Regions from separate parts of the Serratia sp. JSRIV002 genome, predicted to be linked through region 2. Evidence: predicted binding sites of a transcription regulator. Region 2 holds the regulator's gene; the other holds the start of a gene.

Region 1 (11,213 bases), 2.4 Mb from region 2:
GCCGCGCACGGTTGGCCAGATCACCTGGTCCATTACGCGCTGGTGGATTTCATCCGTCACCACTGGCGCTGGCGAGTAGGCACCCATGCCGCCGGTATTCGGGCCAGTATCGCCGTCACCGACACGTTTATGATCCTGGCTGGTGGCCATTGGCACCACGTTCTCGCCATCGACCATGACGATAAAGCTGGCTTCTTCGCCTGTCAGGAACTCCTCGATCACGATGCGATGCCCGGCGTCGCCAAACGCATTACCTGCCAGCATATCTTGAATGGCGTCCTCGGCTTCCTGTAACGTCATCGCGACGATCACGCCTTTGCCTGCCGCCAGGCCGTCTGCCTTGATAACAATCGGCGCGCCTTGGCTGCGTACGTAGGCCAAGGCAGGTTCCACTTCGGTAAAGTTCTGGTAGGCAGCGCTTGGGATAGCGTGGCGAGCCAGGAAATCCTTGGTAAAGGCTTTGGAGCCTTCAAGCTGTGCTGCGGCCTGTGACGGGCCAAAGATTTTCAACCCGGCGGCCTTGAAGGCATCTACCACGCCGATCACCAGCGGCGCTTCCGGGCCAACGATGGTCAGATCGATGGCGTTATCCTTGGCAAAGGCAACCAGCGCCGGGATATCTGTTGGGGCGATATCGACGTTGGTCAGATTGCTTTCCAATGCGGTACCCGCATTACCCGGGGCCACGTAAACCTTGTCTGCCAATGGCGATTGGGCCGCTTTCCAGGCCAGCGCATGTTCACGCCCGCCGTTGCCAATAATTAAAATATTCATCAGGTGCTCCATAAACGGCGTGCGCATTGAGCGCACGCAGCAAAAGGGATTAATGGCGGAAGTGGCGCATGTCGGTGAAGATCATCGCGATGCCGTGTTCGTTGGCTGCTGCAATCACCTCATCATCACGAATCGACCCACCCGGCTGGATCACGCAGGTAATACCAACCGCTGCAGCCGCATCAATGCCGTCACGGAACGGGAAGAAGGCGTCAGACGCCATGGCGGAGCCTTTGACTTCCAGCCCTTCGTCAGCGGCTTTGATCCCGGCGATCTTGGCGGAGTAAACGCGGCTCATCTGCCCGGCGCCTATGCCGATGGTCATGTTGTCGCGCGCATAGACGATGGCGTTGGATTTGACGAACTTGGCCACTTTCCAGCAGAACAGCGCATCACGCAGCTCCTGAGCGGTTGGCTGGCGTTCGGATACCACGCGCAAATCGGCTTCGGTCACCATACCCAGATCGCGATCCTGTACTAACAGACCCCCGTTGACGCGTTTAAAGTCCAGCCCTGCGACGCGATGTTGCCATTGGCCACACGCCAGCACGCGTACGTTCTGTTTCGCCGCCAGCAGAGTGCGGGCATCTGCACTGATGCTTGGCGCAATGATGACTTCAACAAACTGACGGCTGATGATTGCCTGTGCCGTTTTGGCGTCCAGTTCACGGTTAAAGGCAATAATGCCGCCAAAGGCCGAGGTTGGATCGGTTTGGTAGGCTCGCTCATAGGCGGCAAACAGGTTTTCACCGATTGCGACGCCACAAGGGTTGGCATGCTTGACGATCACGCAGGCCGGCTCGGCAAACTCTTTCACACATTCCAGCGCCGCATCGGTATCGGCGATGTTGTTGTAGGAAAGCGCTTTACCCTGTAACTGGTCGGCGGTGGCCACGGAGGCCTCTTGCACATTCTCTTCTATATAGAAGGCGGCCTGCTGGTGGCTGTTTTCACCGTAGCGCATATCCTGCTTCTTGATGTAGTTCAGGTTCAACGTACGTGGGAAGCGGCCGGAAGGTTGTTCGGTTTCACCGTGATAGGCTGGCACCAGGGTACCAAAGTAGTTGGCGATCATGCTGTCATAGGCGGCGGTATGCTCAAACGCTTTGATCGCCAGGTCGAAACGGGTTGGGTACAACAGTGAACCGTTGTTGTTATCCATCTCGGTGATCACTGCGGCGTAGTCACTGCTCTTGACCACGATGGCCACGTCTTTATGGTTCTTGGCGGCCGAGCGCACCATGGTTGGGCCACCGATATCGATATTCTCTACGGCGTCTTCCAGCGAGCAATCTGGGCGAGCGACGGTTTGCGCGAAGGGATACAGGTTTACCACAACCATATCGATCGGTTGGATCGCATGTTGGTCCATGATGGCATCATCCTGGCCGCGACGGCCCAGAATGCCACCGTGCACTTTCGGGTGCAGGGTTTTGACTCGTCCGTCCATCATCTCCGGGAAGCCGGTGTAGTCGGAAACTTCGGTAACAGGCAGACCGGCATCGGCCAGCAGGCGGGCAGTGCCTCCGGTGGAGAGTAATTCGACGCCTCTCTGGGAGAGGGCTTCGGCGAATTCAACGATTCCGGCTTTGTCGGACACGCTGAGCAGGGCCCGGCGGATTGGACGAGGTTGTTGCATGGTTTTATCCCTTGGCTTTGAGTCGCAATAAAAGAGCGTTACGTGGATCTCCACCTTGTTGCTTCTTATATAGAGGGGATTTCTTCCTATATAAAGAAGGACAGGAACAGATTCAGGTAGCGCCCCGATAAAAACGGGGATTGTTTCGTCGCGGGGAATTGTAGCGAAAACGTTTGCGTGGCGCTCGTAAATTTTCCGACCAAATGCGTTCTGTGGATAAGTTAGTGCATAACCGGGTATAAGGACGGGTTTTGCTGTGGAATGCAGCAAACGGTGTTTTTTGTTGAAAATACCTGTTGCGGCCTGCGTGGAACTCCCTATAATGCGCCTCCATCGACACGGAACATGTGAACAACTTCACAGAGTCTCCGGGGGTCGCAGAGAAAAAACCTGAAATTAAGGTTGACTCTGAAAGAGGAAAGCGTAATATACGCCACCTCGAGTTAGCAAGCGAAAGCGCGTAACTCACTGCTCTTTAACAATTTATCAGACAATCTGTGTGGGCACTCACAAGACGATATCCAGCTACTTCGGTAGCAAAAAAATATCAAGTCTTGAAGAGTGACCAAGCAGTCATTCATGCGAATGAATGATTACGAAAGTTAATTTTCGAGCATCGCTGCACCGTTCTTTAATGAACAGTGTCAGCAAATCAAGCTTTTAATTGAAGAGTTTGATCATGGCTCAGATTGAACGCTGGCGGCAGGCCTAACACATGCAAGTCGAGCGGTAGCACAAGGAGCTTGCTCCTGGGTGACGAGCGGCGGACGGGTGAGTAATGTCTGGGAAACTGCCCGATGGAGGGGGATAACTACTGGAAACGGTAGCTAATACCGCATAACGTCTTCGGACCAAAGTGGGGGACCTTCGGGCCTCACACCATCGGATGTGCCCAGATGGGATTAGCTAGTAGGTGAGGTAATGGCTCACCTAGGCGACGATCCCTAGCTGGTCTGAGAGGATGACCAGCCACACTGGAACTGAGACACGGTCCAGACTCCTACGGGAGGCAGCAGTGGGGAATATTGCACAATGGGCGCAAGCCTGATGCAGCCATGCCGCGTGTGTGAAGAAGGCCTTCGGGTTGTAAAGCACTTTCAGCGAGGAGGAAGGGTTCGGTGTTAATAGCACTGTTCATTGACGTTACTCGCAGAAGAAGCACCGGCTAACTCCGTGCCAGCAGCCGCGGTAATACGGAGGGTGCAAGCGTTAATCGGAATTACTGGGCGTAAAGCGCACGCAGGCGGTTTGTTAAGTCAGATGTGAAATCCCCGAGCTTAACTTGGGAACTGCATTTGAAACTGGCAAGCTAGAGTCTTGTAGAGGGGGGTAGAATTCCAGGTGTAGCGGTGAAATGCGTAGAGATCTGGAGGAATACCGGTGGCGAAGGCGGCCCCCTGGACAAAGACTGACGCTCAGGTGCGAAAGCGTGGGGAGCAAACAGGATTAGATACCCTGGTAGTCCACGCTGTAAACGATGTCGACTTGGAGGTTGTGCCCTTGAGGCGTGGCTTCCGGAGCTAACGCGTTAAGTCGACCGCCTGGGGAGTACGGCCGCAAGGTTAAAACTCAAATGAATTGACGGGGGCCCGCACAAGCGGTGGAGCATGTGGTTTAATTCGATGCAACGCGAAGAACCTTACCTACTCTTGACATCCACAGAACTTTCCAGAGATGGATTGGTGCCTTCGGGAACTGTGAGACAGGTGCTGCATGGCTGTCGTCAGCTCGTGTTGTGAAATGTTGGGTTAAGTCCCGCAACGAGCGCAACCCTTATCCTTTGTTGCCAGCGCGTAATGGCGGGAACTCAAAGGAGACTGCCGGTGATAAACCGGAGGAAGGTGGGGATGACGTCAAGTCATCATGGCCCTTACGAGTAGGGCTACACACGTGCTACAATGGCATATACAAAGAGAAGCGAACTCGCGAGAGCAAGCGGACCTCATAAAGTATGTCGTAGTCCGGATCGGAGTCTGCAACTCGACTCCGTGAAGTCGGAATCGCTAGTAATCGTAGATCAGAATGCTACGGTGAATACGTTCCCGGGCCTTGTACACACCGCCCGTCACACCATGGGAGTGGGTTGCAAAAGAAGTAGGTAGCTTAACCTTCGGGAGGGCGCTTACCACTTTGTGATTCATGACTGGGGTGAAGTCGTAACAAGGTAACCGTAGGGGAACCTGCGGTTGGATCACCTCCTTACCTAAAGATATGTGTTCGAGTGCAGTGTCCACACAGATTGTCTGATGAAAAAGTAACGAGCAGAAATACCTTTATAGGCTTGTAGCTCAGGTGGTTAGAGCGCACCCCTGATAAGGGTGAGGTCGGTGGTTCAAGTCCACTCAGGCCTACCAAATTCGCACTTGTGCTGCGTTGCACGCGATACGTTTACACCGTAAACGTCCAGTGAGCATGCCTTGCCTGAGCGAGTGGTAAATAAAGGTTTCTGCAAGTGACTGTATGGGGCTATAGCTCAGCTGGGAGAGCGCCTGCCTTGCACGCAGGAGGTCAGCGGTTCGATCCCGCTTAGCTCCACCATATCCATATGGTCCTTGATAATACTTCAGAGTGTACTGGCAACAGTATGCTGCGAAGTATTTTGCTCTTTAACAATCTGGAACAAGCTGAAAATTGAAACATGACAGCTGAAACTTATCCCTCCGTAGAAGTATTGGGGTAAGGATTAACCTGTCATAGAGTCTCTCAAATAAACAGCACGACAGTGTCTCTGTTTACAGAAACACCTTCGGGTTGTGAGGTTAAGTGACTAAGCGTACACGGTGGATGCCTAGGCAGTCAGAGGCGATGAAGGGCGTGCTAATCTGCGAAAAGTGTCGGTAAGGTGATATGAACCGTTATAACCGGCAATACCCGAATGGGGAAACCCAGTGTGTTTCGACACACTATCGTATGGTGAATACATAGCCATACGAGGCGAACCGGGGGAACTGAAACATCTAAGTACCCCGAGGAAAAGAAATCAACCGAGATTCCCCTAGTAGCGGCGAGCGAACGGGGAACAGCCCAGAACCTGAATCAGTTCTTGTGTTAGTGGAAGCGTCTGGAAAGTCGCGCAGCAAAGGGTGATAGCCCCGTACACTAAAATGCATTAATTGTGAGTTCGATGAGTAGGGCGGGACACGTGACATCCTGTCTGAATATGGGGGGACCATCCTCCAAGGCTAAATACTCCTGACTGACCGATAGTGAACCAGTACCGTGAGGGAAAGGCGAAAAGAACCCCGGCGAGGGGAGTGAAATAGAACCTGAAACCGTGTACGTACAAGCAGTGGGAGCACCTTCGTGGTGTGACTGCGTACCTTTTGTATAATGGGTCAGCGACTTATATTTTGTAGCAAGGTTAACCGTATAGGGGAGCCGTAGGGAAACCGAGTCTTAACTGGGCGAATAGTTGCAAGGTATAGACCCGAAACCCGGTGATCTAGCCATGGGCAGGTTGAAGGTTGGGTAACACTAACTGGAGGACCGAACCGACTAATGTTGAAAAATTAGCGGATGACTTGTGGCTGGGGGTGAAAGGCCAATCAAACCGGGAGATAGCTGGTTCTCCCCGAAAGCTATTTAGGTAGCGCCTCGTGAACTCATCTTCGGGGGTAGAGCACTGTTTCGGCTAGGGGGCCATCCCGGCTTACCAAACCGATGCAAACTCCGAATACCGAAGAATGTTATCACGGGAGACACACGGCGGGTGCTAACGTCCGTCGTGAAGAGGGAAACAACCCAGACCGCCAGCTAAGGTCCCAAAGTCATGGTTAAGTGGGAAACGATGTGGGAAGGCATAGACAGCCAGGATGTTGGCTTAGAAGCAGCCATCATTTAAAGAAAGCGTAATAGCTCACTGGTCGAGTCGGCCTGCGCGGAAGATGTAACGGGGCTAAACCATGCACCGAAGCTGCGGCAGCGACGCTCAGGCGTTGTTGGGTAGGGGAGCGTTCTGTAAGCCGTTGAAGGTGAACTGTGAGGTTTGCTGGAGGTATCAGAAGTGCGAATGCTGACATAAGTAACGATAAAGCGGGTGAAAAACCCGCTCGCCGGAAGACCAAGGGTTCCTGTCCAACGTTAATCGGGGCAGGGTGAGTCGACCCCTAAGGCGAGGCCGAAAGGCGTAGTCGATGGGAAACAGGTTAATATTCCTGTACTCGGTGTTACTGCGAAGGGGGGACGGAGAAGGCTAGGCTAGCCGGGCGACGGTTGTCCCGGTTTAAGCGTGTAGGGGGGTGTTCCTGGTAAATCCGGAACGCTACCAACCCTGAGGCGTGATGACGATGCACTACGGTGCAGAAGTAGTTGATGCCCTGCTTCCAGGAAAAGCCTCTAAGCATCAGGTAACATCAAATCGTACCCCAAACCGACACAGGTGGTCAGGTAGAGAATACCAAGGCGCTTGAGAGAACTCGGGTGAAGGAACTAGGCAAAATGGTGCCGTAACTTCGGGAGAAGGCACGCTGGCGCGTAGGTGAAGAGACTTGCTCTCGGAGCTGAAGCCAGTCGCAGATACCAGCTGGCTGCAACTGTTTAATAAAAACACAGCACTGTGCAAACACGAAAGTGGACGTATACGGTGTGACGCCTGCCCGGTGCTGGAAGGTTAATTGATGGGGTCAGCCGCAAGGCGAAGCTCTTGATCGAAGCCCCAGTAAACGGCGGCCGTAACTATAACGGTCCTAAGGTAGCGAAATTCCTTGTCGGGTAAGTTCCGACCTGCACGAATGGCGTAATGATGGCCAGGCTGTCTCCACCCGAGACTCAGTGAAATTGAACTCGCTGTGAAGATGCAGTGTACCCGCGGCAAGACGGAAAGACCCCGTGAACCTTTACTATAGCTTGACACTGAACATTGAGCCTTGATGTGTAGGATAGGTGGGAGGCTTTGAAGTGTGGACGCCAGTCTGCATGGAGCCAACCTTGAAATACCACCCTTTAATGTTTGATGTTCTAACTCGGCCCCGTGATCCGGGGTGAGGACAGTGTCTGGTGGGTAGTTTGACTGGGGCGGTCTCCTCCCAAAGAGTAACGGAGGAGCACGAAGGTTAGCTAATCACGGTCGGACATCGTGAGGTTAGTGCAAAGGCATAAGCTAGCTTGACTGCGAGAGTGACGGCTCGAGCAGGTACGAAAGTAGGTCTTAGTGATCCGGTGGTTCTGAATGGAAGGGCCATCGCTCAACGGATAAAAGGTACTCCGGGGATAACAGGCTGATACCGCCCAAGAGTTCATATCGACGGCGGTGTTTGGCACCTCGATGTCGGCTCATCACATCCTGGGGCTGAAGTAGGTCCCAAGGGTATGGCTGTTCGCCATTTAAAGTGGTACGCGAGCTGGGTTTAGAACGTCGTGAGACAGTTCGGTCCCTATCTGCCGTGGGCGTTGGAAGATTGAGAGGGGTTGCTCCTAGTACGAGAGGACCGGAGTGAACGCACCACTGGTGTTCGGGTTGTCATGCCAATGGCACTGCCCGGTAGCTAAGTGCGGAAAAGATAAGCGCTGAAAGCATCTAAGCGCGAAACTTGCCTCGAGATGAGTCTTCCCTGGGCCTTTAAGGTCCCTGAAGGAACGTTTAAGACTAAGACGTTGATAGGCTGGGTGTGTAAGTGCAGCGATGCATTGAGCTAACCAGTACTAATGATCCGTGAGGCTTAACCTTACAACACCAAAGGTGTTTTAGAGTAGACGACAATTTTCAGCGAAGTTCCGAGATTGGTTCTGGTGGTTACGAAAGTAACGGCCAAGAATGAAACAGAATTTGCCTGGCGGCAATAGCGCGGTGGTCCCACCTGACCCCATGCCGAACTCAGAAGTGAAACGCCGTAGCGCCGATGGTAGTGTGGGGTCTCCCCATGCGAGAGTAGGACACTGCCAGGCATCAAATAAGCCAAGAGGCCATCCGAAAGGATGGCCTTTTTGCTATGGGTCGGAAACAGAAATGCCCCTCACCCCCACCCTCTCCCAGAGTACCAGCCGAGAACAACTGAACACCCGTGCGGAGGGAGAGGGAGCCGTCCGGCGTTGTGGATAAGCGAGTGCAGCTTCGGCAAGTCGGAACCTGTGATGAACTCATGCCGTTTCGGCAGTGATGAGTAATCAGAAAGATAAGAAGTTCAGAGGAATACCAGCGGACTCGATCGGTTCCCTCTCCCTGTGGGCTGAGTGATCCCCAGTAATATGGTCAACATCCCATGACCATATTACTGTACTCCTTTCCTAATATTTTCAGCGCATTAACTATTTTTATCCTTCTCACTATTATGGGGCGGTCTCGTAATATCTCCCAGGCAAGCCTCAGATATGACAGGACTCTCCTGTCTTTCACCGTATTGGCCTGATAATGGCGATGGAGTTGTTTCTTTTCTGCCATATACCCCGTCAGCCACATCACCAGGCTCGCCATGGCCGCCACTACACTCAGCACCTCCAGGCGTCCTTTACCCTGACTCCGCCCATACCTCATCCCATACCCGAAGCGGTGACTCTTTTCATCGCGGAAGTTTTGCTCTATCTGCATCCGACGGCTATAGAGTGTCATTATCTGAGCGGGCTCCAGACCTTCCACGTTGCTGAACAGTAGCCACGGTTCCTGCGCGCTTTTTCTATGTTCTTTTTCTGTTTTTGACTCAGTCCCTTTTCCATGCCGCCCTGCCGATGGACGCTTTTGCAGATAAAGGCTGCCACCGCAAGGGAGTTTGGGTTTACGCGCAAGCACACCATTGCCGACTTTCCGGGGGCTGGCTTCTGCCTGAAGTTCACTGACTTTCATCCAGTGTTTGCTTCCTTCAGGACGGAAGCAGATAACACCTTTGACCCTGCCCGTAAAAAACCAACCCAGTTGGCTTATATGCCTGAACCAGTCAGTTCTGAAGCCTGCATCCGTGATTATCGTGACGGACTTTCCAGCGGGAATGGCCGCGTGCAGGCGGTCAAGGAAGGCGCACTGTACCTGACTGTTTTGTGCCAGTTTGGCAGGCACGACTTCGCTCATCAGCGGCAGTGAACGGCCATTACAGATCAAGCTGGCTCGCAACAAGTGCCAGTTTTTGTCGTGCCATCCAGTCCAGTCGACAGCAATAACGCAGAACGGCATCAATGATGTGATAGCACCGGTAAGCAGTTGCTGGATGCGAGGCAGGTCGCGATGAAGAGCGGTATTACCGAGGGTTCGATCGGCTCGCTTGATTTTATTTTTGACGTGGGCCTTACCTGGAAGCATGCGGCCGATGCTGGTTAGCGTCAGGTCAGCGCCGTTGCAGAGTGCAGCGGCCATATCTGTAAGTCCCTTAATACGAAAGGAATGGATACCACGTAAAGACGCGGAGAAAAATTTCTGGCAAACTGTTTGTAAAGGCACGATGAGGTCTCTTCTGTTTTGTTAGCGCAACCAGTAGATCACACTTCATCGTGCCTTTCATTTTTTTCTGGGGATACCTCAGCCCTGTGGGAGAGGGTTAGGGTGAGGGTAAGGGTATGACTCGCTCTGACAAATTAACCTGCCAGAAGACCCAGCAGGCTAACTCTTTAAAGCAGGGCCGAGTCAACCTCAGCCCAAATGAACGCCTTAGTGTGCACTTCCCTGCGAAATCCCCAGCCCGGTTTGTGAACGTACAAACTGGGCGCGGAATTTCACGCGCTCTTGCTGCCCAACCAACGAATTGTCGGTCACAGAGAAGAACCAGGTGCCGATAAACGCGACGAGCATAGAGAACAGCGCAGGATATTCGTAAGGATATATCGGTTTGGCATGGCCGAGGATCTGTACCCAGATAGTTGGGCCCAGGATCATCAGGATCACTGCGGTTAACAGACCAAGCCATCCGCCGATCATTGCTCCCCGTGTGGTCAGACGTGACCAGTACATGGAAAGAATGATGATTGGGAAGTTACAGCTGGCCGCAATGGAGAATGCCAGCCCCACCATAAAGGCAATGTTCTGCTTCTCAAACAGGATCCCCAGCGCAATAGCCACCACCCCGAGCAACACCACGGTGATTTTGGAAACTTTCAGCTCATCACGCTCGGTTGCTTTGCCATTTTTGATGACGCAGGCATAGAGATCGTGAGAAACCGCAGAAGCCCCTGCCAAGGTTAGCCCGGCAACCACCGCCAGGATCGTGGCAAATGCTACCGCAGAGATAAAGCCAAGGAAGAAGTTCCCTCCCACCGCGTTAGCCAAATGCACCGCTGCCATGTTGTTACCGCCCAGCAATGCGCCGCTGGCATCCTTGAAGGCCGGATTGGCACTGACCAGCAGGATCGCACCGAAACCGATAATAAAGGTCAGGATATAGAAATAACCGATAAATCCGGTGGCATAGAACACGCTCTTACGCGCTTCTTTGGCATCGCTAACGGTGAAGAAACGCATCAGGATATGTGGCAAACCGGCGGTACCGAACATCAATGCCAGACCCAGGGAGAGGGCGGAAATAGGGTCGGAGACCAGTCCACCCGGGCTCATGATGGCAAGCCCTTTCGGATGCACCTTCACGGCTTCGGCAAACAGGGTATTGAAGTCAAAGTTGACGGATTTCATCACCATCAGCGCCATAAAGCTGGCACCGGCCAACAGCAGCACGGCCTTGATGATTTGCACCCAGGTGGTCGCCAGCATGCCACCGAACAGGACATACAGCACCATCAATATGCCGACCAAGATAACGGCGACGTGGTAATTGAGGCCGAATAACAGCTGGATCAATTTACCCGCGCCCACCATCTGGGCGATCAGGTACAGCGCCACTACCACCAGGGAACCACAGGCCGATAGTGAGCGGATCGGCTTCTGTTG
Region 2 (11,213 bases):
TTTCGCAGATCAAGGGCTGAAACCATTCAACTGAAAGACGTTGCGCATTATAAGGCTATGCGGCTGGAAACAAAACAAAAAACCGCAGTCGTTGGCAGTTTTGTACATAAAGTCAGCAAATGTGGCGCAAATAAGCCGCCTGCTAACGGGTTTGTTGCGCAATTAGCATTACTGTAACGGATTATGTTTTCGAAAAAAATAAAGTGACGGCGATCGCGTTTTCAAACATTTTTCTGGATTTCCAGCAGGACTCCGTCATCCAGACAGAAACAGCCAAAAACGGTAGTGGCAGGGATCGCCAACGTTTCCTGGGCCATCAGAGTATGCACGTCACTGCCGACGGTGAATTCGAAGATCCCAGAAATGACGCGGATGTGTTGGGGGTAGGGGCGTTTTTGCAGTTGGTCAAAGGTGCCTGCGGCAAACTTGACTTCCCAGGCGGTGCTCCCATCGCTCATTAGCCCTTGGCGGCGGGCGAGGCCATTGTCGAGTTGTTCGAACGGCAGCTGTGATTTAAAAACCGACATCAAAATTACCTCCATCAGGATACTGTGCTGATGATACGCGACGGGCTGACGCTCTGTCCGGTATTACTGTTAAATTGGGTTACCGTTAGGCGAGAGATAATACTGGGAAGCGAAACAAGAAGTGGTGCGTCCGAATGGACTCGAACCATCGACCCCCACCATGTCAAGGTGGTGCTCTAACCAACTGAGCTACGGACGCACTGTGCTACTTTCAGGAATTTGGTGCGTCTGAATGGACTCGAACCATCGACCCCCACCATGTCAAGGTGGTGCTCTAACCAACTGAGCTACAGACGCATCTTTTTCCTCTCTGTCATGGCTGACAGCGGGGACGAATATTAACGAGCAACCTGGCCGCTGGCAAGGGGAAAAACGCAATTTTATTTGGTATTTCACGCGATTGCTGAGCTTATGTGCAGTAAGGCGGTTTTTTCTGCAATGGCTGGCGAGGAACTCGCCGGTTTGCCTGTGACAAACCGGCGAACGCTATTAACGTGTGGAACGCTGCAAAATCAACGCCGGGGGTTGGCGTTGTAACCAGCGCATCCGAAATACCATCATGATGGCGGCGAAGGTCAGGCCGATAATAAAGCCGAACCAGAATCCGCTCGGCCCCATCGCCGGCACGATGTAGTCCGTCAGCGCCAGCAGATAGCCGCTGGGCAATCCGAGAACCCAATAGGCCACAAAGGTGATGTAGAAGATCGCCCGGGTATCTTTATAGCCTCGCAGAATACCGCTACCGATCACCTGGATAGAGTCGGATATCTGGTAAATCGCCGCCAGCAGCATCAGATGGGAGGCCATGGTCACGACCGCAGGATTATCGTTATACAGCAGGGCGATAGATTCGCGGAAGGCAGCGGTGAACAACGCCGAGCAACTGGCCATGGCGATGCCGACGGCAATCGCCGCATAGGCGGCAATCCGAGCGCCCTCTACCGAGCCTTCGCCCAGACGGTGCCCAACGCGAATGGTGGCCCCAACTCCGAGCGACAGCGGCAGTACAAACATCAGTGAGCTGAAGTTCAGGGCAATCTGGTGCCCGGCCACCGCGACGATGCCTAGCGGTGAAACCAATAATGCCACCACGGCAAACAGCGTCACCTCAAAGAACAAGGCCAGGGCAACCGGTAGACCAATGCCGATCAGGCGTTTTAACGCCTGCCAGTCCGGGCCACGGCGTGCGCCTTCCTCCAGCTTGATATCCCGCAGCGAGGATGCACGTTTGGTATACCAGCGCATCATCAGGAACATCATCCAATACACGCTGGCGGTGGCGACACCACAACCGACGCCGCCCATTTCCGGCATGCCAAACTTGCCGAAAATCAATATGTAGTTGATCGGGATGTTGATCAACAGACCCAAAAACCCTATTACCATGCCGGGCTTGGTTTTGGATAAGCCTTCACACTGTCCACGGACGACCTGGAAGAACAAATAGCCGGGAGCTCCCCACATAATGGCATGCAGGAAACCAACGGCCTTTTCAGCCAGCAGCGGATCGATGTTGTGCATCATGTCGATCACCAACTGGCTGTTATAAATCACGGAGATAATGAGGAGTGAAACCCCCGATGCCAGCCAAAAGCCCTGACGCACCTGATACGCGATACGATCGCGGCGGCCCGCGCCGTTGAGCTGGGCGATAACTGGGGTCAAGGCCAGCAGTAAACCGTGGCCGAACAGAATGGTCGGCAGCCAGATAGAGGTCCCGACGGCAACGGCGGCCATATCCGTGGCGCTATAAGAGCCAGCCATGATGGTATCGACCACGCCCATTGCGGTTTGGGATATTTGCGCGATGATGACCGGAATTGCGAGGGCCAATAAACTACGCGCCTCAATAAAGTACTTCTGCACGTATACACCTTTCTAATTATTTATGGGAAGGGGTGTCGCTGCATCAGCAACAACTAAAAACTGCGGAATATGCCGAAAAGATTGTACCTGCTAGTCGGGGTTAAGCAAAGGTTGTAAAGAAATAGTTATACGCGTCGTCTTTCAAGCTGTAGCTTGAAATCCAAGAGTCTCTATTCGTCGCCTTGAAACTACAGCGCAGTTAGCTGAGGACGCTAATCCCAGGATATAAACTAGGCAAGCACTGCTTTTTTGCCGCTGTGCGTTTGGTTTTCTGCCATAACTGGGGCAAACTGCTTACAGCGCGTTGAACATAGTCATAAAGAAGAGGCCAACATGTTTACCGGTATCGTACAAGGCACCGCCCCGCTGGTTGCCATTGATGAAAAACCCAACTTCCGTACCCACGTTGTTGAAATGCCTGATGAGCTGTTACCAGGGCTGGAGTTGGGGGCCTCGGTAGCCCACAACGGCTGCTGTCTGACCGTCACGGAGATTGCAGGCAATCGCGTCAGCTTTGATTTGATCAAAGAGACTCTGCGGTTGACCAATCTTGGCGATCTTAAACTGGGTGATGTGGTCAATCTGGAAAGAGCCGCCAAGTTTAACGATGAAATCGGTGGGCACCTGATGTCCGGGCATATTATCTGTACCGCGGAAGTCACCAAGATTTATACCTCGGAAAATAATCGTCAGATCTGGCTGCGCATGCCGAATATCGATTTGATGAAATATGTGCTACATAAAGGGTTCATCGGCATCGATGGCATCAGCCTGACCATAGGCGAGGTGGTCAATAACCGTTTCTGTGTGCATTTGATCCCGGAAACCCTTGAGCGCACCACGCTGGGTAAAAAGCGCTTGGGCGATAAGGTCAATATCGAAATCGATCCGCAAACTCAAGCGGTGGTGGATACCGTCGAGCGTGTGCTAGCTAATCGTGAGGCTGCGTTAGCTGTCACCAAGCCGTCTGTACCCAAAGTCTGATAACCCTGCACCAATAACCACACATAGGAGCCAAACGTGAAGTTTTACGGGAAAACGATGATGCTAGCGGCGCTGTTGGCGCTGACCGCCTGTTCAAGCTCCCCGGAACAGGCGAACTCACAGTCTGCCGAGGCCGAAGATGATACCTGTGGTGCATCGCAGTATCAGAATTATGTGGGTAAACCGCTGTCTGCGTTGGACGGGGTCAATATTCCCCAGCAGGTACGGACTATTCCTTATAACTCTATGGTAACCATGGACTTCAATCTAAAACGCTTGAACTTCCTGGGTGACAGTGAAGACAAAATCATTCGCGTTTATTGCGGTTAATAACCCTTTACCCCAACCCTGTGGGTTGGGGTAAAGGATTTTAGCGGGGAACTCGCAGGCCGCCTTCAACGCCTTTAGGGCTGAATACCACCTGCCAAAGTTGAATATCGCGAGCGCGAAACGCTCCTGCGCAGGCATTAAGGTAATAACTGAACATCCTTTCAAAACGTTCGGAATAGCGCGAAGCCAGCTGTGGCCAGCTCTGTTTGAAACGTTCATACCAGGCCATCAGGGTGCGATCGTAATCTGCGCCGATATTATGCCAATCTTCCATGACGAAGCGGCCTTCGCTGGCCTGGGCAATATGTTTCACCGACGGCAGGCAACCGTTGGGGAAGATATATTTATTGATCCACGGATCAACGTTCATATCGGTCTCGTTGGAACCAATGGTATGCAACAGGAAAATGCCATCGGGTTTTAAATTACGTTCCACCACCTCGAAATAGGTTCGGTAGTTTTTCGGCCCAACGTGTTCGAACATGCCGACCGAGACGATGCGGTCAAACTGCTGGTAGAGATCGCGGTAATCCTGCAGCAGAATTTCCACGTCCAGCCCGGCACAGCGCTCTTGCGCCATTTTCTGCTGTTCGGCGGAGATGGTGACGCCCACCATGGAAACGCCGTAGTGCTTGGCCGCATAAGCAGACAGACCGCCCCAGCCACAGCCGATATCCAATACCCGCATACCGGGCTGCAGGTGCAGTTTTTCGCAAATCAACCGTAACTTGGCCTCTTGTGCTTCTTCCAACGTCGTGGCCTGTTGCCAATAGCCGCAGGAATATTGCATATAGGGATCCAGCATCTGGGTAAACAAATCGTTACCCAGGTCGTAATGCTCTTTGCCAACAATCCAGGCACGTTTTTGGGATTGCAGGTTGGTCAGGCGGGCGGCGGCAATACGCAAGATATCCTTCAGGTGGTGGGGCAGTTTCTTTTCCAGGCCAGCTGCGATAACCCGCTGAAAAAATATGTCCAGCCGCTCGCACTCCCACCAACCGTCCATATAGCTTTCGCCCAGCCCCAGAGAGCCGTCTTGCAGTACGCGTTTAAAGAAATTGGGATTATTGATCTGAATATCGAAAGGGCGTGAACCATTGATTTCAATGCCGGCCATGCTAAGCATTTCATGAGCGATACGATACCAATGGTTGTCCTGGATGCTCAGATCTTCTATACACGATGAACTCATAGCTTCTCCATCACCTTCTTCTGACTTATGATCCTGCAGAATTTAGCGTAGACAATTTCTACAGGGACATACGTATACCTACGGTAAAAATTCACCGTGGTGTCTGAAATCCGACTTGAACAGAGGAAATTTAAGAGACTCCCTGCGTCAAAGGACGCGGGTAAATTCAACCTTAAATAAAGTGTGATGCCATCCACGTACGCAGCAGTTGCTGCAATAAGAACTTAGTATAACTGTTATTCTAAAAGGTCGTTTTTGAGTATAGGCTTGCCGAGGCGTAGACTCAACTGCAAATCGCGCTCGGCAAGAATTTTCATTAAGTGACTATTTACAGAGACAATTATGACACGGAGTCGGCACGCTTCTGCTGTGTCATCTGAGTTTCATCCGTTCCTTTCCCACGCTGGATCAGATAACCCAAGGCTGCCAAAAATACGGTAGCCACCATTACGGTAGCCGTGGCTAACAGCGGTTGGGCGATAAATGCCGAAACCAACAGGCTGGCGATAAAACATAATCCCAACTGCAGCGTGTTTTGCAGCGCAGCAGCTTTGCCACTGTTGTTGGGGAAGGGCATCAACGCATTGGCTACTAAAATAGGATAGCTGGCACCGTTTACTAACGCCATAAAGCAGAACGGGATCAGCAGAGTGGTCAACGTTGGCTCACTTAGCGTGGCGATCAGATACAACGCCACCATGCTGACACCGTAAGCTAACAGCAACCACGGCAGCAAGGTTTTGCCAGAGATGCGATTTAAGGCGCTACGGCAGCTATAACCCCCCAATAAGAAAGCCAGCGTTTGCGGCACATAGCTCAGACCAATATCGTTGGGGCTATACCCCATATCGCCGAGGATAAAGGGTGAACCCGTCAGCCAGGCGAAGAAGCCAGCAGAACAGGCAGCAAAAACCATCACGTTGCCGCTGAACACCGGGGATTTCAAGATCTGCATAAAACCAAGGCTGGGCTTTTTATCGGCGGAAGGGACCAGTCTGCTCCGGTCTTTCAGCAGCAAGGTGGGGATCAGCAGCAGGGCGGTGATCCCCAGCAGCACGGCGAAAATGGCCCGCCATCCCATATGGTTAAGCAACCAGGCACCCAGCAGTGGGGCCAGCGCCGGAGAGAGGGCGACCAGCGGCATAATGGAGGCGAAAACGCGGTTGGCTTTGCCATCGCGGTAGCGATCGACCACGATCGCCTGCCAGGTGACGGCGGCGGAACAGACGCCAATGGCTTGAATGAAGCGCAGTGACCACAGTTGTGCCACGTTCTCGACCCAAAGCATACCGAGACAGCCGATTGCGAACAGCGCCAGGCCAATCAATAACACGGGCTTACGGCCAATACGGTCGGACAGCGGCCCCCACAGCAACTGGGCAAAGGCAAAGCCTGCCAGGAAGATACTCAGGCTGGCGCTGATCGCCCCAGCGGAGATTTGCAGATCCTGCTGCATTGCGCCAAAGGCAGGCAGGTACATATCGGTAGCCAGATAGCCCAACATACTCAGGCCGGCCAGGTAGAACATAAATCCAAAATTTCGCATTGCTATTTCTCGTTAAAATTATGTTGTCGCAGGTTTTGAAGCGCCGGCAAGTGTATACGGCTGGATCTCTGCTTGTGAAACGGTAATATTTGCAAGGTGCTGTTAAAAAATTTGAAGGCAAACATATGTGGTCTGAATATTCACTCGATGTGGTAGATGCGGTAGCGCGGACCGGCAGTTTCAGCGCGGCGGCACAGGAGTTGCACCGCGTTCCTTCTGCTGTGAGCTATACGGTGCGTCAACTGGAGCAATGGCTGGCAGTGCCTTTGTTTGAACGCCGTCACCGCGATGTGGAACTCACGCCAGCGGGGGCGCTGTTTATTAAGGAGGCGCGAGTTGTTATCAAAAAAATGCTCGATACCCGACGGCAGTGTCAGCAGGTGGCCAACGGTTGGCGCGGGCAACTGCGGATTGCGGTCGATCTGATCGTCAAACCCCAGCGCAGCCGCCAGCTGGTGCTGGATTTTTATCGCCATTTCCCCGACGTGGAACTGATGGTACAGCCGGAAGTCTTCAACGGCGTGTGGGATGCGCTGGTCGATGGCCGCGCTGAGATGGCTATTGGTGCAACACGGGCGGTACCGGTAGGCGGCGGTTTTGCCTTTCGCGATATGGGCTTTATGAATTGGCTCTGCGTAGTCCATGCTAAACATCCGCTGGCCGCCTTGCAAGGAAAGCTGCGAGACGATCAGCTACGACCTTATCCCTCGTTGCTGTTGGAAGATACTTCGCGCAATTTACCCAAGCGTGTGACCTGGTCGTTGGACAACCAGCGGCGGTTGACCGTGCCGGACTGGGTTTCGGCGGTAGATTGTTTGCGTGCCGGGCTGTGTGTGGGCATGGTACCCGCGCATCGGGTATTGCCGTTGGTACAAAGTGGCGAACTGGTGGTATTACCACTGCATGAGCCTTTCCCGCCTAGCGCCTGCTGCTTGACCTGGCAGCAAAACGCCCAGTCTCCGGCCATGGCCTGGCTGTTGGACTATCTGGGCGACAGCGAAACGCTCAATCAGGAATGGCTCAGTGAAGAGGAGTCGGGTGCTTAATCGGGCGCAGTATTGCAGCGCCCCAACAGGAGTTAACGGCGGTAATCGACAAAAGGACCATCGGCAACTGAGCGGCGCTCGATGAGTTTTGGATGCACTTCAATCACCTGCGATTCTTCACGCTTGCTGATAATGCGATCCAACAGCATGGTAAAGGCCATCTCGCCCAGGCGCTCTTTCGGCTGGTGAATGGTGGTCAGCGCCGGGGTGAAGTAGCGGGCATTACGCACGTTGTCGTAGCCAATCACCGAGATATCCTGCGGTACACGCAACCCCAGCTCATCGGCGGCGCAGATCGCCCCCATGGCCATAATATCGCCGCCACAGAAAACGGCGGTTGGACGATGCTTTTGCGACAGGATCTGATGCATGGCTTTGTAGCCAGATTCAGGCTCGAAATCCCCCTGCACGATCCATTCTTCGCGCACTTCGATGTTGGCTTCCTTCATGGCTTTCAGAAAGCCCTGGTGGCGACCTCCACCGGTATTACGCGCCAGTTGACCAGGAATGGCACCGATGTCACGGTGGCCACGTTCGATCAGGTAGCGGCCTGCCAGGTAGCCGCCCTCGAAGGCATTGTCGATAATGGTATCGGTGAAGTCTCCGCGCGCGGTACCCCAATCCATCACCACCATGGGAATGTTACGGTAATCTTCCAGCATGCCCAGTAGCTGATCTGGATATTCTGAGCACATCACCAGCAAGCCATCGACGCGTTTTTGCGCCAGCATTGCCAAATAGGCTTGCTGTTTATCCAGATTATTGTGCGAGTTACACAAGATCAGGGTATAGCCTTTGCTGTAGCAGCTGTTTTCCACCGCTTCGATCACTTCGGCAAAATAGGGGGCCTCGCTCGAGGTGGCGAGCAAACCGATCGATTTGGTGTGGTTGACCTTGAGGCTGCGGGCCACGGCGCTAGGTGAATAGTGAAGCTCTTTGATGGCGGCCCAAACGGCCGTTTTGGTATCTTCGGCGACGAAACGCGTTTTATTGATAACGTGCGAAACGGTAGTGGTAGAAACGCCAGCGCGTTTGGCCACATCTTTAATCGTTGCCATGTAAAAAATGACTCCTAAACCCACATGTTACAGCATGTAAGTATGATGTTAATCGTTTGCCTGCGTAGATCCTTCCCCAGATAAGCGAAAACTGAGTTTTTAGTGCTGAAGTCGTAAATCGCTTGAACAGGGAGGGGCAGTTTATCGGTACGCAGTTGTGAACTGCGGATTTTGTCGCATATTGAAGAAAAGTGGAAGAGCTAATCGGTAATTATCAGCGGGGAAATCATAACAAGATTTTAATCACGAACTGTGGGAAAATGATTTGACGTATAAACTGTGTGGCTTATGCTCTGGAAAAGCCAATCTGAGAGGGAGTTGTATATGGATACCAATTTGAAGATGTCATTACTCACCACCGTGGGTGCTTTGGCAATGATTATTGCTTTCAGTTTTATTGCCGCATTGAACTGATCCGCAGCAGAAAAACAAAGGCGCAGCTTGATGCCGCGCCTTATTATTAGCTAGTTACCCGCCGTTAAGCCAGGTTTTCTGCCACGAACGCCCAGTTCACCAACGCCCAGAAGTTTTCCAGGTACTTTGGCCGCGCATTGCGGTAGTCGATATAGTAAGCATGCTCCCACACGTCAACGGTCAATAGCGGAACGTCTGCGCCGGTCAGCGGGGTTGCCGCATTTGAAGTGCTGACGATCGCCAGACTACCGTCCGCTTTTTTCACCAGCCAGGTCCAGCCCGCGCCGAAGTTTTTCACGGCGGCATCGGTGAACTGCTCTTTAAAGGCGGCGAAGGAGCCGAATGACTTATTGATGGCCTCTGCCACTGCGCCCGTTGGCTCGCCACCACCTTGCGGTGATAAGCAGTGCCAATAGAAGGTGTGGTTCCAGACCTGAGCGGCGTTGTTGAACACGCCGCCGGTGGAGGTCTTGACGATCTCGACCAGGGATTTGCCTTCGAACTCGCTACCTTTCACCAGATTGTTCAGGTTAACCACGTAGGTGTTATGGTGCTTGCCATAGTGGTATTCCAGCGTTTCTGCGGAAATGTGCGGTTCGAGAGCGTTTTTCTCGTATGGTAATGCAGGTAATTCAAACGACATTGCTTTCTCCTTTTATAGACAATACGCCTCTCCGACGCTGCAGGCCTAAGGGGCCGAGGGCGGAAAAACGCAATTGCACCACTTTTGTTATGGTTATTAATCTTAACAACTTTCCGAGCGAAAAGAACATCCAAAGTGTGCCAAGTGACTGATTGTTTAAAGTTGCAGCGGGTGATAGAGAGCACGGCCGAGCAGTTAGCTCAGCCGTGAAAGGTTAACGGATGGTGGTAGGGGTCACTACGCGGCGGGCACCAATGTAATGGTTTTGCCAATAGTCGTTATCTAACTGACTGATGCGAATTTCTTCACCGGTACGCGGTGACTGGATGAACTTACCGTTACCAAGATAGACGCCAACGTGATCGGCGGTGCCACGGTTGTTGATGCGGAAGAACACCAGATCGCCTTTCTCAAGCTCATTACGCTTGATCGGCGCTGCATCACGCAGGTGGTACATTTCGTTGGCGGTACGCGGCATTTTAATTTTCACCACGTCTTTGTACGCGTAATAAATCAGCCCGCTGCAGTCGAAGCCTGTACCAGGTGAAGACCCACCCCAGCGGTAGGGCTTACCCATTTGCCCCATCAGCTTGGCCATGGCGGTCTGCTTGGCGTGCTGATAACGTTTTTTGTGAGCGGCGGAAAGTTTCAACGGCTTTTCGCGGCCAGCCAATTTTGCCGTAGCTTTGCCTTCTTCACGATGGCGACCATAACCTTTTTTATAGCCTTTTTTAGGCGGAGTTACTTTTAGCTTGGCCGTTTTGGTTGCCTGGCTTTTGGTTTTAACGCTGGTGGTTTTTTTTGCGGTCTTTATCGTTGCTGGTTTGGTTTTTAGCGTTTTCGGAGGGGTGGCTGCCTTCACTTTTTTATTGGCTTTCTCCGCTTTCTTTTTCTTGCGGTCGTCTGGCCGGGCTTCATTAACGTGACTCTTGCGCTGCTCGGCAGAAACACGTGCCTGTGGCGCAGCGTGCGCCAAATTGAAGAAGAGCTGCGTAAATAGCAGCACAAAAAGTGTAATAATTAACCGCATATCGACGTTACCAACCTTGGCTCCGAAACAGAAATCGAATGAGTCACAGTATTCCCGAAATTCACCCTATAAAACAGCGTGGATCTCATAAATACTAATCCATATTGTGAGAAAACGTTAATGGCATTTTTATTGTTGCAAAATCAAACGCCTGGCGCCTAAAAAAGCGACAGAGATCATGTGGTTGGCTTATTGCTCGCCGGCATTGCGCAGGGCAAAGATAATAGTGAAACGTCCCGATTAAAAATGTTATTCTGGGGCTATGTTTTAACCGGTTCGGTGTGTCCGCCGCTTTTGCTAAGGCAATCAGAGAATGTCCCTGCAAAAGATGGCGTTTTCTTGGCACCGGTCCTGCCGCTACAATAGCTAGTGTGATGCATGTTGTAGCCATGATGTGGCTTGAGGAAGCAATAATGACGACGATTGAAAAAATTCAGCAGCAAATTTCTGCCAACCCGATCCTGCTGTATATGAAAGGCTCACCGAAATTGCCAAGCTGCGGTTTCTCTGCTCAGGCCGTGCAGGCGCTTTCAGCCTGTGGCGAACGTTTTGCCTATGTTGATATTCTGCAAAACCC

Evidence for each region. Region 2 encodes PurR, which represses purine synthesis genes. Its sites were predicted from a motif close to CANGCAAACGTTTGCNTG; they were not measured.
Region 1: the regulator PurR is predicted to act here: its motif matches at 2,576-2,593, upstream of purH (bifunctional phosphoribosylaminoimidazolecarboxamide formyltransferase/IMP cyclohydrolase).

What each region holds. Positions count from the first base shown of each region.
Region 1 is NZ_CP074143.1:451,643-462,855, forward strand. Features, by position in the region: gene purD (phosphoribosylamine--glycine ligase) at 1-774, opposite strand, end outside; gene purH (bifunctional phosphoribosylaminoimidazolecarboxamide formyltransferase/IMP cyclohydrolase) at 824-2,413, opposite strand; rRNA gene KGP26_RS02000 (16S ribosomal RNA) at 3,075-4,615, shown strand; tRNA gene KGP26_RS02005 (tRNA-Ile) at 4,691-4,767, shown strand; tRNA gene KGP26_RS02010 (tRNA-Ala) at 4,876-4,951, shown strand; rRNA gene KGP26_RS02015 (23S ribosomal RNA) at 5,171-8,078, shown strand; rRNA gene rrf (5S ribosomal RNA) at 8,181-8,296, shown strand; gene KGP26_RS02025 (IS4 family transposase) at 8,601-9,692, opposite strand; gene actP (cation/acetate symporter ActP) at 9,984-11,213, opposite strand, start outside.
Region 2 is NZ_CP074143.1:2,830,859-2,842,071, forward strand. Features, by position in the region: gene KGP26_RS13350 (cupin) at 222-527, opposite strand; tRNA gene KGP26_RS13355 (tRNA-Val) at 650-726, opposite strand; tRNA gene KGP26_RS13360 (tRNA-Val) at 748-824, opposite strand; gene KGP26_RS13365 (MATE family efflux transporter) at 1,017-2,393, opposite strand; gene KGP26_RS13370 (riboflavin synthase) at 2,727-3,377, shown strand; gene KGP26_RS13375 (I78 family peptidase inhibitor) at 3,414-3,707, shown strand; gene cfa (cyclopropane fatty acyl phospholipid synthase) at 3,748-4,899, opposite strand; gene punC (purine nucleoside transporter PunC) at 5,240-6,445, opposite strand; gene punR (DNA-binding transcriptional activator PunR) at 6,571-7,491, shown strand; gene purR (HTH-type transcriptional repressor PurR) at 7,524-8,549, opposite strand; gene KGP26_RS13400 (YnhF family membrane protein) at 8,874-8,963, shown strand; gene sodB (superoxide dismutase [Fe]) at 9,028-9,606, opposite strand; gene KGP26_RS13410 (C40 family peptidase) at 9,821-10,636, opposite strand; gene KGP26_RS13415 (Grx4 family monothiol glutaredoxin) at 11,047-11,213, shown strand, end outside.